One region of the Rhodoferax sp. GW821-FHT07G04 genome, then DNA from elsewhere that is predicted to be linked to it. Evidence: predicted binding sites of a transcription regulator. Region 1 holds the regulator's gene; the other holds the start of a gene.
What was found. The regulator LexA, encoded in region 1, represses DNA repair genes until DNA is damaged. The targets are predictions, from matches to a motif close to ACTGTATNNNNATACAGT.
Positions count from the first base shown of each region.

Region 2: the regulator LexA is predicted to act here: its motif matches at 2,431-2,448, upstream of imuA (translesion DNA synthesis-associated protein ImuA).

Region 1 is NZ_JBWKQD010000001.1:204,994-212,760, forward strand. Features, by position in the region: gene lpxK (tetraacyldisaccharide 4'-kinase) at 1-346, shown strand, start outside; gene AC07OO_RS00925 (Trm112 family protein) at 327-509, shown strand; gene kdsB (3-deoxy-manno-octulosonate cytidylyltransferase) at 521-1,306, shown strand; gene adk (adenylate kinase) at 1,412-2,068, shown strand; gene AC07OO_RS00940 (asparaginase) at 2,113-3,102, opposite strand; gene lexA (transcriptional repressor LexA) at 3,216-3,890, shown strand; gene AC07OO_RS00950 (hypothetical protein) at 3,911-4,240, shown strand; gene AC07OO_RS00955 (D-2-hydroxyacid dehydrogenase family protein) at 4,295-5,302, shown strand; gene AC07OO_RS00960 (type IV pilus assembly protein FimV) at 5,322-7,214, opposite strand; gene AC07OO_RS00965 (Crp/Fnr family transcriptional regulator) at 7,486-7,767, shown strand, end outside.
Region 2 is NZ_JBWKQD010000001.1:1,203,315-1,211,081, reverse strand. Features, by position in the region: gene AC07OO_RS05550 (multidrug effflux MFS transporter) at 1-293, shown strand, start outside; gene AC07OO_RS05545 (GGDEF domain-containing protein) at 325-2,361, shown strand; gene imuA (translesion DNA synthesis-associated protein ImuA) at 2,467-3,234, shown strand; gene AC07OO_RS05535 (Y-family DNA polymerase) at 3,203-4,636, shown strand; gene AC07OO_RS05530 (TMEM175 family protein) at 4,633-5,328, opposite strand; gene AC07OO_RS05525 (diguanylate cyclase) at 5,502-7,767, shown strand, end outside.

The sequences.
Region 1 (7,767 bases):
CAAAGACCTGAGTGCACCGGGCGCCAAACCCCTGCTGGCGCTGGCCGGTATCGCCCAACCCGAGACCTTCTTTGCCATGCTGCGCGCCCGAGGTCTGCAGCTGGTGCAGACGCTTGCGCTTCCGGATCACTATGATTTTGATAGCTTCTCATCCATATTTCACGAGGGCTACCGCCTGATTTGCACAGAGAAGGACGCCGCCAAGCTGTGGCCACTGGTACCCGACGCCCTGGCTATTCCATTGGAATTCACGCCAGAGCCCGCCTTCTTCCGCGCACTGGATGCGGCACTGCTGCCGCTATTGCCCGCGCCGCTATCATCCAGCCATGGACACAAGACTACTTGAACTCATCGTTTGCCCCGTGACCAAGGGCCCCCTGGAATACGACCGCGAAAAGCAGGAACTGATTTCGCGCAGCGCGCGCCTGGCCTATCCCGTGCGTGACGGCATTCCAGTTCTGCTGGAAAACGAAGCCCGCACGCTGACCGACACCGAACTCGGCCTGTGAACGCCACCAGCATGGGCTACACGGTACTGATACCGGCGCGCCTGGCCTCTACCCGTTTGCCCAACAAGCCGCTGGCAGATCTGGCTGGCGCACCCATGGTGGTGCGCGTAGCTGAGCGCGTGCGTTCGGGTGTGCCCGCAGGCACCCGCGTCGTCGTGGCCGGCGACCACCCCTCCATCGTGGAGGCTTGCCGCCAACACGGTATCGAAGCCATTCTGACCCGTGACGACCATGCTTCCGGCAGTGATCGTCTGGCTGAAGCCTGCGAACTGCTGGCACTGCAGGGTGAAGACATCGTCGTCAATGTGCAGGGTGACGAGCCCTTGATAGACCCGGCGCTGGTACAGGCCGTTGCCGACGTGCTGCGAACCCAACCTACGGCCAGCATGGGCACGGCTGCCCACGCCATCGCCAGCGTTGCCGATTTCGCGAACCCCAATGTCGTCAAGGTGGTGCTGGATGCCGCCGGGCTGGCGCTGTACTTCAGCCGTGCGCCGATCGCTTGGTGGCGTGATGGTTTTGCCCAAGGCATAGAGGCCCTGCCCCCAATCGCCGCACCCCTGCGCCACATTGGCATCTATGCCTACCGGGCCAGTTTTCTGCGCCAGTTCCCCCAATTGCCGCAGGCCCCCATTGAGATCATCGAAGCCCTGGAGCAATTGCGCGCCATGTGGCATGGGCACCGCATCGCAGTGCACGTAAGCCCCCATGCGCCGGGACCGGGTGTAGATACGCCAGAAGACCTGGAACGTGTGCGGGCCGCATTTATTGCCAATGCGGGCCGCGCTGTAAGTTAGCCAGGGGATGGTCCATGCTATTCTCGGGAGCAGCCGCGTGTCGTGGCGCGCCTGTAGGGCGCAGCCTGCCGGGCCAAAGGTTTTTTGTTCTATCCGAGGGTATCCATGAGACTTATTTTGTTGGGCGCGCCAGGCGCGGGCAAGGGCACGCAAGCCACGTTCATTTGCCAAAAATACGGCATTCCACAAATCTCGACCGGTGACATGCTGCGTGCCGCCGTGAAGGCCGGCACCCCGCTGGGCCTGCAGGCCGATGCGGTGATGAAGTCCGGTGGCCTGGTCAGTGACGACCTGATCATCAACCTCGTCAAGGAGCGTATTGCCCAACCCGATTGCGCCAAAGGCTTTTTGTTTGACGGTTTCCCCCGCACCATCCCCCAGGCCGATGCCATGAAGGCTGCAGGCGTGGCGCTCGACTATGTGGTGGAAATCGATGTCCCCTTTGACGCCATCATCGAACGCATGAGCGGACGCCGCTCCCACCCGGCATCGGGCCGTACCTACCATGTCAAGTTCAACCCACCCAAAGTGGAAGGCAAAGACGATGTGACCGGCGAGCCCCTGGTACAACGCCCCGACGATCAGGAAGAGACCGTCAAGAAGCGTCTGGATGTTTATAGCGCCCAGACACGGCCCTTGGTGGACTACTACTCCGGCTGGGCCGCCAAAGACCCGACTGGCGCCCCCAAATACCGCGCCGTCAGCGGCATGGGCGAAGTGGATGTCATCAAGTCGCGCGTTTTTGAGGCATTGGGCAGCTAACCGGCCGCATACGCGCTTCCAAAAGGCCGCCGATGCGGCCTTTTTTACGCCTGCATCAACTCCAGCATCAGGGCAATGCGGGCCTTGAGCGGAGACAGCCCCCCAGAATCCGGGATGTCCCCCTTCCCCTGGGCCGGGCCAACCACGATACTGCCGTATGCGCAGCGGCTAGCCCGCAACACCCGCACACCCTGGGCCCGAACCTCGTGCAGGGCTTTCTCCAAATCGCGGTGGATGGTGCCATTGCCGGTGCCCGCAACGATGAGGCCCCGCACAGCTTGCTCTGAGCCCACCGAAGGCGCCGCACACAGTGTGCGTACGGTGGCTCCGCATGCACCCGCGTAGTTGGTGACAATCTCAACGCGCGGCCATTGCGGATTGGACAGCGCTTCCATCGGAAAATCCTCAGCTTGTCCCTCCCGCACGGGGCTTGCGTGCAACCAACGTACCTTGCCCTCCTCCACATAGCCTAAGGGACCCGCATCGCCCGAATCAAAGGCATTGAGTCGATAGGGATGGACCTTCTGGACGTCCCGAGCAACGTGCACAACCCCGGCACACACCGCCAATACGCCTCGGGCCTGCGCCGACTGTGCCACCGCCACGGCGTCCAGCACATTCTGTGGCCCATCGGGTGACAGCGAAGACGCAGGGCGCATGGCACAGGTTAGGACCACAGCCTTCTCGGCCAACATCTGCCGGGGCAAAACCTGGGACAAAAAGAAGGCTGTCTCCTCCAGGGTGTCGGTGCCATGCGTCACCACCACGGCATCGATATCGGCCCGGGACAGATGGTGCTGAATGCTTTGTGCCAGTAAGCGCCACTGCTCCCATCCCATGTCCTTGCTGTCCACCTGCACGACCTGCTCGGCCACGAATGCGTGCGAACCCAGCGCCTGCTGCAGACGGGGAATGGCCTGCAGCAACTGGCCCACGCCCACCTGCGCTGCGGTGTACCCCACGTTGTCATCCGCCTGCGCAGAGGTGCCTGCAATCGTGCCACCGGTACCCAAAAACACCATCTTTTTCAACATATTTGCGCTTTCCACTTGCAAACAAAATAAAACTGGTTAAAAATACAGTCACTGGATGCCGAAACAGTGTGTATAGACCAACAGCCTAAGCGGCCCAGAACCAAGGAGTCAGCATGCTTGAAAGTCCCAAACTTACCGCACGGCAACAACAGATTCTGGACCTGATCCAAGGCGCCATCGCCCGCACCGGCGCTCCTCCTACACGTGCCGAAATCGCCAGCGAGCTTGGCTTCAAGTCCGCCAATGCCGCCGAGGAGCACTTGCAAGCCCTGGCCCGCAAAGGCGTTATCGAATTGGTCAGCGGCACATCCCGTGGCATCCGCCTCAGAGGGGACGCATTGCGGTCCATCAACGAGTCGCGCAGCAAACAATTCTCCTTGCCGATTCCGGGTTTGGCCCAATTAGCTCTGCCATTGGTAGGCCGGGTCGCAGCTGGTTCACCCATTCTCGCCCAGGAACATGTGGACCAAACCTATTACGTTGAAAACAGCCTGTTCCAACGTCAACCCGATTACCTGCTGAAGGTGCGTGGCATGTCCATGCGCGACGCCGGCATCATGGATGGCGACCTGCTGGCCGTGCAAGCCACCAAAGATGCCAAGAATGGCCAGATCGTTGTAGCCCGGCTGGGTGATGAGGTCACTGTCAAACGTTTCCGGCGCAACAAACATTTGATCGAACTGCACCCCGAAAACCCGGACTACCAAACCATTGTGGTCGAGCCTGGTGAGCCTTTTGAAATCGAAGGCTTGGCCGTAGGTTTGATACGCAACACCATGCTCATGTAATTCCGCACGAAAGCCATCCCATGAACACCGCTTTATTTGCCCATGCCGATTTCTTTGGCCCCTTGCAAGGCCTGATGCGCTGGTGGTCCGCCAGCCGGTTTTCGACTGCGGGGGTTTCATTGCCCAAGCGGGAGGCACCTGCATTTACTCCCAAAACTGTAGCAGCAAATGACCCATTGACGAGGGCTAGCGCTCCAATCATCAAAATGCCCAAGCCCCTGCGTGTAGTGCGCGTGGTCGAAAGCGGGCAGGCACGCGCCAGTGTCGGGCGCATGGTCATCTCCGGGCGCATGGCCGACGTCTGCGCCGAACTGGACCGTTTAGCTGCGCGAGAGGCTGCCCTCTCTTAAGTTGGCGGGGGTTTGCGCGCCGTACCGGCGCTTGGGCAGGGCACAATTGAGCCCATGAATATTGTGATTTTGGATGACTATCAGGATGCCGTACGCAAACTGGAGTGCGCAGCGAAGTTAGAGGCCTACCAAGCCAAGGTCTATACCAACACGGTGAAAGGCATTGGCCAACTCTCTGTTCGGCTCAAGGATGCAGATGTCATTGTCTTGATCCGTGAACGCACACATATCAACCGCCAGCTCATTGAAAAGCTGCCCAAGCTGAAGATGATTTCCCAGACTGGGCGCATCGGTGCTCACTTGGATGTGCAGGCTTGCACCGAGCGCGGCATTGCCGTCGCAGAAGGCCAGGGCTCTGGCGTGGCACCTGCGGAGTTGACATGGGCGCTGATCATGGCAGCGATGCGCCGTCTACCGCATTACATCGGCAACCTCAAGCACGGTGCATGGCAACAGTCCGGGCTGAAAGCCGGCTCAATGCCGGCCAACTTTGGCATCGGCAGCGAGCTGCGTGACAAGGTCTTGGGCATATGGGGCTACGGAAAAATTGGCCAAATGGTTGCAAGCTACGGGCGCGCCTTCGGTATGAAGGTTGTTGTCTGGGGTAGCGAAGCCTCGCGAGAAAAAGCCTTGCAAGACGGCTACGGCGCGGCCCCCAGTCGCGAGGCCTTTTTTGAGCACTGCGACGTCTTGTCCCTCCATCTGCGGCTCAGCGACAGCACGCGTAACCTGGTTGACCATACAGACTTGGCCCGCATGAAGCCCACCGCACTACTGGTCAATACGGCCCGCGCCGAGCTCTTGGACACCAACACCCTGATCAGCGCCTTGAACCGAGGCCATCCCGGTATGGCTGCCGTAGACGTCTTCGACAGTGAGCCCGTCCTACAGGGGCACGCACTGTTGCGGCTGGAGAATTGCATTTGTACGCCCCACATTGGCTACGTGGAGCAGACCAATTACGAAAAACTATTCGGAGCGGCCTTTGACAACGTGACCAATTTCATCAAGGGTACGCCCACCAATATCGTCAACCCCGGTGCCCTGCAGGTCCGGCGCTGAATCTTCACTCACCCGCGTTTCAGCGGGGCTTGTTCACACCGTTAGTCTGTGCCGATGATGACCAACCGCTGGCATCAAAGTCGATGAGGTTGTCGTCACGCGGCCGGGCAAGACCCGAGTCAACGTCAGCATCTCTCTCTGCTGCCATGTCCGTTGCGACGGGCACGGTTTTCGCAGCGCTAAAGGGCATAAAGCCCGAGTCGAACGATGATGAGGCGACGCGGCTAGCCACCCCGTGCAGCATCAGCAAGTCGCGGAAGGCTTCAAGGTCAAAGTCCTGGCTGCTGTTTTCCTTGGGGCCGCGCACCAAGCAGCTCGCAATATAGGACACAGCCTCTTCAGACGGCCATAGCGCGACGATGCGATTGCACACCGAGGGATAGGCCTCCAAGCCGCTGCCCGATTGGCTGAAGTCCGCATAGACCGGCAAGTGGCCATTGAAAATGGCATTGAATCCAGTGCGGTAGTGGTCATATTCCGCTTTGCGCCCCAAGCTGTGCAATACCCTGAACAACTCGAGGTAGACCAAAGGGTTGGCCTCGGCACCCGCATCCACACTCTCTCGTAGCAAGGTAATAGCCTCTTCATGCTGTCCCAAGGTCAGGAAGAACTCGGCCTGCTGGCGGACATCCAGCATCTCCTTGGTATTGACTGAGCGCAGGGTAGCCGACATGCTGTGGGCAAAGTCCATATGCCCCGACGTGGGCTGATGGTGTGCGGGCTGACTGCGGGTGGATTGCGCAGCGTGGACGGGCGCCGGTGGCAAAGCCGATTGCCCTGCGCCGCCTACCGGATCGTCCAGTTGGAGATCAATGTCCACCTCGGTAACGCCGGGCTGAGCCTTCGCAACTGTGGCAGCGGGACGCGGCGCAGCAGGCGGCGGGGTCAAATCATTGGCTCCCTCGCCCACACGGCCCAGCTTACTGGCTTGGGGCACGTCCGTGCCACCAAAATCCACGGTCTCCGACCTATCGCCTAAACCTTCACCTCTCCACCATGGCCCACCACGCGGCGCCTTATTCCACACAAAAGCTATCGCCAGGCCCAAAATAGCAGCTGCGGCCAGAAGTCCATAAACCAGCGGATTTGCGTAGCGTTCTGCCTCTGCCCTACCCAGGCGACGGCTCAGGTCCTCCAGAACCTGGCGGTTTTTGACCGTGATGTCGCGCAAGCCCTTGAGATCCGACTCCAGAGCCTGTTGGCGCCCTTCCGCCGCCAAGACTTCCTGCGGCGTTGCATTCAATGAGCGCCATAGTGCAACAGCGCGTGCGCGCTTCTGTGGGTCTTCGCCTTCTTCCGTAGCCAAGGTGTCGCTCGACTTCAATATGGGATCCCGGTCTTGGCCTAGGTCCAATGGAGTCAGCTTGAGATGCGGTCTGCGGACTTCCGCTTTCGGCGCTTTAAAGGCCTGCTTGATCGCCGGCACAGATGATTCCGGCTGCAGCTCAAGCGGAATGGGCTTGTTGCGTTTACGCGCCTTGGGCTCCGCCACATCTGCAGGGCGGCTCTCGGACGTGGGCACCACAAGTGGCGTACGCGGTGCAGACGAAACGATGGGAGCATGAACCGCGGCCGCTGTGGGTAGCGTGACGTTCGGCGCTGGCTCCGCCAGCATCACATAGCGCCGTGTGGTCTTGCCTTCACACCCTGCGCGCACATACACCGTTACCACCGGCTCATCAACCGCGGATCGGGCTACAACCGTCACCAAAGCAGCCTGCACCTGCAGTTCACTGCTGACGCTGACCCGGCTGGCGTCTTGGCGAGTATCGCCATAGAAGACGTCGGCTTCAAAACAGAGGGCGGAAGCTCCTTCCCCCATCTCCAACTGCACCGGTACGGTCAACTGGATTGATTGCCCCAAAAACACTGCGCCCTTGGCTCGCCCCAGCGTAAGCGCCGAACTGCTCATCGCAACACAGAAAGTTGCAGCGCCCAAGATCGCAAATAAATATTTTCTATGGGGTTTCATCTATACAGCAGATTTTCGCATAAGCACCTCGTGAACCCTACACCCTAAGCGCGGAAGAACGAAGCGAAAGGATCGCATTTCCGCCGCACTTGCCGTCGACGCAGATGCCCCTCTCAGACACGCAGGCGACAAACCCAGAGACAAGAGCCTGCCTCACAGGTGACAATGCCAGCGTCATACCCCACATGTGTAGTCACCAAAAAGACAAGCTATGGACGAACCCATCCTTACTATCGATGAACGGTCGGCAATCAATGGCGGCCGCTGGTTTTCTACATTGTCTCCCTCGCTCAAACACGACATTCTTCGATGCGCCTATGTCAAACGCCACAAAGACGGCGACCTGATATCCGCCCGCGGCGAACCGCCGGAGGATTGGATCGCCTGTGCCAAGGGCGCTGTGCGGGTGAGCTCCACCTCTATCTCTGGCAAGCAAATCACGCTGACCTATGTGGAGCCTGGTATCTGGTTCGGCGATGTGTCCATCTTCGAC
Region 2 (7,767 bases), 1.0 Mb from region 1:
GGGCCTTGTTCCCCTTGGGTATTTTTTCCTTTGGTTGGGCGCTGATGGTGCCGGTGGTCACGCTGCTGGTGTTGGATTTGCACCCCGAGCGGCGCGGCATGGCCTCCAGCCTGCAGATGTTTGTGGGGTCTACGGCCAATGGCATTGTGGCGGGCGTGGTCTCGCCGCTGGTCATGCACTCCACGGTGGCACTGGCAGCATCTTCGCTGCTGATGATGGGCCTGGGGCTGGTGTCATGGACCTATATTCGCCACCGCTGGCCCGAAATCGGGCATACCATTGCGCATGGCTAGGCTGCGCAAGCATCGTGTTGTTGGAATGGGTATGGCCCTTCTTCTGGGCCTGGCTGGTGCCGCCATGGCCCAGCAAGACAGCAGCATAGACCGCATCGACGCACTCTATGTGCTCTCCGAACGCGACAACGCCGCGGCGCTGACCCAGATCCGCGCACTGGGTGAACAGCTGCCCAGCACCACACCCTATGCGGTGCAGCGCGAATACCTGATCCGGCGCATCGACATGGAGCTGGACTCCGGTCAGATTGATGCAGCCAAGGCCTCCATCGCCAAGCTGCTGGCCCTGGCACAGGCGCAAAAGGACGACACAGGCCAGGCCATGGCCATGAGCTTTGAGGCCTCGGTGCTGGTGCTGGCGGCACAAAACGCCACGGCGCTCGTCAAGCTGGACGAGGCCCGCCCCTATGCCCAGCGCGCCGGTGACGCCGTAACCCTGTGGCAACACTACCGCGTGCTGGGCGGCGCTCAACTGGCCATGGGCAAGTTTGAGCCCGCCTTGGACAGCTACCTCAAAAGCCTGCAATACGCGGACCAACAGACCCGCCACCCCAAGCAGTCGCGTCTGCGGGCCCTGAGCGGCCTGGGCAATGTCTACTCGGCGATGAAGAACCACGAGAAGACCCTGGCCGTGATCGGCGAGGCACTGACCCTGGCCCAGGAGCTGGACGCCAAGAAAATGCAGGCCACGCTCTACCTCAACCAGGGTGCCGAATTCGCGTCACAAGGGCGCATGAAGGACTTCACGCTGGCCAATGAGCGGGCCCTGACAGTCAGCCGTGCCAGCGGCCTGGTGCGCCTGGAGGCTACCGTACTCAACAACATGGGCGACAGCTACCTGCGCAGCCACAACTACCCCAAGGCCGAAGCGCTGGCCCGCCAGGCCCTGGCCAAGTACAAGGAGCTGGACGACCAGTCGGGCGTGGTCACGGCGCAGTGCAACATCGGCTTTGCGCTGATGGGGCAGGGCAAGGTGTCGCAGGGCGTAGCCGAGGTCCGTTCCGCACTCAAGCGCGCGCACGATGCCGGTGCCATGGCCGACGAGGAAGACATACTGGGCGAGCTGGGCCGCATGTACGAACAACTGGGCCTGTACAGCGAAGCCGTGTCCACGATACGCGACCAGCAAAAGCTCAGCGAGCAACTGTTCCAGGCCGACCGCGAGAAATCCGTTGCCGCCATGCAGGAGCAGTTCGATACGGTGCAGCGGCAAAAGCAGATCGAGCTGCTGGCCCGCGAGAACAGCCTCAAGGACGCCAAGATCAGCAACCAGCGCCTGCAGCAAATCGTCACGCTGTTGGGTGCCATCGTCACCGTGCTGGTTGGCCTGTTTGTCTACCTGCTGTACCGCCGCGTGCGCAAGACCAACCAGAAGCTGCGCGAGGCCAACAAGCAGCTGGAATTCCACGCCGTACGCGACCCGCTGACCGGCCTGTTCAACCGCCGCTCCTTCTTCGAGCTGATGAACTGCCGCGCCGAAAACCCCAATGGCCGCCGCGCAGACGACAACCCCGACGGCCTGATGATCCTGGACATCGACCACTTCAAGCACATCAACGACACATTGGGCCACTCCGGCGGGGACGCGGTGCTGATCGAGATTGCCAAGCGCCTGCGCAGCACGGTGCGCGACACCGACATGGTGATGCGTTGGGGTGGCGAGGAGTTTCTGGTGTTCTCGCCCAAGGCCAATGCCGCCCACCTGAAGAGCCTGGCGCAGCGCGTGCTCAATGTCATTGGCGACAAGCCCATCGCGGTGGGCGACAAGATGATGACCATCACGGTCACCGGCGGCTTTTTGTCGCTGCCGTTCTCTGGCCTGTCCGAGACCGACTGCAACTGGGAAAAAGCCATGCAGATCGCCGACATGGCCCTCTACCTGGGCAAGGTCAATGGCCGCAACCGCGCCTACGGGTTGAACCGCCTGCTGGCGCCGTTTGAGCAGGTCATGCCGGTGCTGGAGCGCGATATCTCCGCCGCGCTCAAGGCCGAGATGGTGGAGTTGGTCGAGGTGCTGGGGCCCGAGCCCGCCGCCGCTGGCGGGGCCGGGCAGTCTCTGGCTGCTTAGCGGCGCCTCCCCGGCGTTTGCACAAAAACGGCCGCCAGGCCTCTCCCATAAACACTGGCATAATCGTATACTGTATGAAAATACAGTTAAAAAGAATGCCCACCCATGCCTGCCGTTGCCCATCTGCCCTCCTGGAAGGGCGTCCACGCGGACGTCTGGCAGGCCGATGCGCTGGCCAATGCGGCAGGAAGGGTGCTTGCCACGGGTGACGTGCTGCTCGACGCCCAACTGCCCGGCGGCGGCTGGCCCCTGGGGGCCTTGAGCGAAATCCTGCAGCCTCCCGGCGTGCACAACGAATGGCGCCTGCTGCTGCCCGCCCTGGCCCGCTGCGGCACCGGTGCCGTAGTGCTGGTGGGCGCGCCGCAGATGCCGTTTGGGCCGTCGCTGGGCGCACAAGGCCTCTTGCCCCAGCGCCTGCTGTGGGTGGCCCCGCAGGCAGGCGCCCAGGCCGGCGCGCAGCGCCTGTGGGCCACCGAGCAGGCCTTGCGCTGCGCCGACGTGGATGCCGTGCTGGCCTGGCTGGTGCAGGCGCGCCCCGAGCAACTGCGCCGCCTGCAGATGGCCGCGGCCGAATACGACAAGTTGCTGTTTGTGCTGCGGCCTGAGCAGGCCCAGCACGAATCCTCTCCTGCCACGCTGCGGCTGTGGGCGGCCCCGGCCGACGATGGCTCCGACCGGCTGGAGGTGCGCGCCCTCAAGCGCCGCGGCCCGCCGCTGGAGCAGCCCTTGCACCTGGCGGCCCGCCCGGCGCGGCTGGCCTGCCTGTTGGAGGCCAGCCAAAGGGATAGGGCTGCCACACCAGCCGCTGCCCGGCCCACTGCCGAATGGGGAGCCGTCGACCATGCACTGGATCGCACTGCAGCCCAGGCCTGACGCGCCAGTCCCCGCCGCGACGGATGCGCCGGGCGCAGACGGTGCGCTGTTGGTGGACGCGCACGCCGCCTGGGCCTGGTGGGCGTTGCAGTTCACGCCGCTGGTGGCGCGGGTGGAGTCTGCGCTGGTGATGGAGGTGTCGGCCAGCGAGCGCCTGTTTGGCGGACCAGATGCACTTTTGGACCAAGTGCTTAAGCCAAACTGGCCGCTAGCCCTCGTCAAATATGCACATGGCGCTACATCTTTGGTAGCGTATGGGCGATTGCAATGTGCCAATACGGGGGAGGGTGATGTTGCGCGCACCCTGTCTGCCGATGCCTTGCCCCTGCCCACGCTGGCGGCCGCGCGCCCCCACCTGTCCACGCTGGCCCGCCTGGGCCTCTCCACCTGGGGGCAGTTGCGGGCGCTGCCGCGCGGCGGCTTGGTGCGCCGCTTCGGTGCGGACCTGGTGGACGCGCTGGACTGCGCTTATGGCCAGCGTGCCGAGGTCTACCCCTGGCTGACCCTGCCCGATGTGTTTGACGCGCCGTTGGAGCTGCTGTCCAGTGTGGAGAGCGCCTCGGCCCTGCTGTTCGGCGCGCGGCGCCTGCTGGCGCAGTTGCAGCTGTGGCTGCGCGCCCGCCAGCGCGGCGTGCTGGGGCTGGAGCTGCTGTGGGAGCTGGACGCCCGGCGCTCCAATGCCTTGCATGTGGACGCCCACCACAGTGGCGGCGGGCAGGGCCGCCTGGTGCTGCGCACGGCCCAGCCCACGCAAGACATGCAACACCTGGCCCGCCTGCTGGGCGAGCAATTGGCCCAGGTCACGCTGCCCGCGCCGGTGCTGCACCTGCGCATGCGCTCGCTGCAGACCCAGGCCATGGCGGGCGAGAGTGTGAGCCTGCTGCCCGAAGATGTGCGCCACGGCGACAGCCTGCACCAGCTGCTGGAACGCTTAAGCGCCCGCTTGGGGCCGCAGCAGGTGCGCCGCGCCACGCTGCACGCCGACCACCGGCCCGAGCGCATGCAACACTGGCACGCGGCCACCGCACTGCCACCGGGCGGTGGGCCCAAGGGATTGGCGTTTGCTACCAAATCAGGAGCGGATGGTATATATCCGACGAGGGCTAGCGGTCAGAATGGCTTAAGCGATCCCGCCAGAATGGCCCTCTACCCCAGTTGGCTGCTGGCCACGCCGCTGCGCCTGACCGCGCACCAGGGGGTGCCGCAATACGAGGGCGGCCCTTTAGACCTGCTGGTCGGGCCGCAGCGGCTGGAGGCTGGCTGGTTGGATGGTCCCGCCCATTGCGCGCTGCGCGACTACTACGTGGCCCGCAGCGCGGTGGCGGGCCTGGTGTGGGTGTACTGCGAGCGATTGGGCGCGCAAGACCCGTCTCACTGGTTTTTGCACGGCTTGTTTGCCTAGGCTTTGGCCGCTTGCAGGCTGCGCATCTGCTTGCCAATGTAGGCGCCGCTGCCATGGTTCAGCGGCCACAGCAAGAAATAAATCATGCCGCTGAACAGGCCCGTATCGTGCGTCAGGGCCGCAATCAGCACCGACAGCAAGCCCACGCCGCCCGTGAAGGCGTTGCGAAGCAGAGCGCCCTTGAGTTCCAGCAGTGAGATCGCTGACAATTGCAAGTCCACCCGCTTGCTGCGCGCGCGCCAATGCATCAGGAAGAAAACCGCATTCACAGCGATCACGCCCAGGCCGTAGGTCACCATCAACTGGCGTATCTCCTGCTCTGTGCGAATGGCATCAGGCGACACGGTCCAGAACAACTGGTCCGCCAATAGGCTGAACAAAAACTTCATGGGGTAGACATACAGCAGCACCACAAACAGCAGCAGCATGTTCAGCGCCACGGTCACGCTATCGGTCAGCGGGTAGTGGCGGAAGAAGCGGCTGTGCTCGGCCCACACCGAAATCAGCAACACAAAGCACACACCAAAGGCCACGAATCCGTGCATGGTGTGCAGCAGCTCGTGGGCCGACTTGGGCACCTCCAGCGACACCACCAGCAGCGTGACGGCAAACGCGAACACCGCATCGCTGAAATTCTCGACCCGGTGCAGCGCAAATCCTCGGCGGCTCTGACCGCCTGCTTGATCGGACATATATCGACTCTCCCGTGGAATGAAAAAAACCAAGCGGCAATCCGCGTGGCGCCCCGCGCATTATCCGGTGGGCAAGCCCACCCCAAATGGCATGGTCAGGCCACCTGCACGTTGACCCTGCCGCTTGTGGTGTTGGGCGCCCCTGGCTGGCAAGAAAGCCGCTACGATTGCACATGCTGTCCTCTACGGAAACCGACGTAGCGCTGTTTGCCCTTGGCGACGATCTGCCGCTGCTGGAGCGCCATCTGGAGACACAGCGAGGCAGCCTGCGCCTGGCGCCCCTGATCGCACTGGCCTGGTACCTGCGCCAACGCGATTGCACACGGGCCTTGGCCCTGGCCGATGAGGCCGACACGCTGTTGCGCCACACCGATAGCCCACAAGCCGAACGCCGCCGCCATGCCGCACGCCTGCAATTGCTGCGTGCCGAGGTCAAGCTGCTGTTCGCTGAGCTGGATGAGGCCGAGCGCATGGTGCAGACCGCTGCCCAGACTTTTGCCGAACTGGGCGACTCTGCTGGCCAGGGCGATGCCAGTTGGATGCAAGCGACCATCGCGCTGGACCGCGGCAGCATGGCGCAGGCCGGCATCACGCTGGAGCAGGCATGGATCCACTACCACCGCCATGGCGATGTGCTGCGTATGAATGCCTGCGTCGCACGGCGGTTGACTTATAAAGCCTTCAAAGACCCATTGGCCACGGCAAGCAAGTTGCACGAAGCCTTTGCGCCCGATATAGCGCACCCGCCGGCAGTTGCGGCATGGCTTGGCACCGCGCGTGCCAATGTGGCGGGCCTCACCGACGACCCCGCCACCGCCATCCAGCAGTACATGCAGGCCCACCACGATGCCATGGCCAGTGGCCAGGTGCGCCAGGCCTTGGTGGTGCTGGCCAATGCCATCGAGGCCTTCGCCAAGCTGGGTGACCTGGACGCCGCGCTGCAGTGGAGCGAACGCGCATTGGCACTGGCCCATACCAGCGCCTGGCCCGCCACATTGGGCGTGACGCTGATGCAGGTCGGCAATGTGATGCGCCTGCTGGCCCGCTATGCCGAGGCCCGCAAATACCTGCAAGACGCATTGGCCACGGCCAGTGTCTTGTCCAGCTCGCGTGTGTACGAGACGGTGCTGGGGGCCTTGGGCGATCTGGAGCTGGACCTGGGCCAGCACGAGGCTGCCCTGGCATCGTTCGTCGAGCTGGAGAACCGCATCAAACGGCAGATGGAGCCCGACCAAATGATCAACGCCTGGCGCGGCCAGGCCAGTGCCCTGTACCAGTTGGATCGCGCGGACGAAGCCTATGCCAAGGCCACCGCGGCGTTGACCATGGCGCGCGAGACCGGCCATTCCGAGCCACAGGTGCATGTGCTGCGCGTACTGGCCCAGATCCACCAGAAGTACGCCTTACCCCCGCCGCCCCAGATGACAGCCCCCACAGCGGCGCTGCACTACCTGCAAGCGGCATTGGATGTGGCAGCCTCCATGGAGGGCTACACACCGCCATCAGACCTGTTGAACCAACTGGCCTTGGCCTACGCTGAGTGCGGAGACTACCAGGCCGCGTTTGAGAAGAGCCAACTGGCCGTCGCCGCCCGCGACAAGCTGTACGCCGCGCAGACCCAGACGCGGGCGTTGGCCATGCAGATCCGCAGCCAGGTGCAGCACGCGCAGGCCGAGGCCGACCACCAGCGCCAGTTGGCCAACTCGTTGCGCGAGACCGCCGCCACGCTGGAAGTGCTGGGTACCATAGGCCGCGCCGTCACCGCCAGCTTGGATGCGCAGGCCGTGTTCGAGGCCCTGCACCGCCATGTGCATGCGTTGCTGGATGCCACCAGCTTCGCCGTCTATCTGCTGGACAGTGAGCGCAATGTGCTGACCACCGCCTTTGGCCGCGAGGGCGGTGTCGACTGGCCCGTGCGCAGTGTCGCGCTCGATAGCACCACCTCGCGCTTCGCACGCTGCGCACGCGAGCGGCGCGAGCTGGTCATCCACCTGGAGCCCGACGACGTGGCCGGCCTGATCCCCGGCACCCTGCCCACGCGCAGCCTGCTGTATGCGCCCCTGTTGATCGGTGAGCGCCTGCTGGGTGTGATGACCATACAGTCCGCGCAACCCAATGCCTATGGCGAACGCGAACGCTTCATCTTCCAGTCGCTATGCGCGTATGGCGCTATCGCGCTGGACAACTCCGAAGCCTATGCGGTGGCTGCATCCGCACAGCGCCGGGCGGACCAGGCCTTGCACGACTTGCGCCAGACCCAGGCCCGCTTGCTGGAGCAAAACCAGGAGCTGGAACGCCTGGCCGTGACCGACCAATTGACAGGTCTCAACAACCGCCTGCGCCTGGACCAGACCCTGCGCGACGAACGCCAACGCCACCTGCGCCACGGCGCCAGCTTCTGCGTGCTGATGGTTGACGTGGACCACTTCAAGGCCGTCA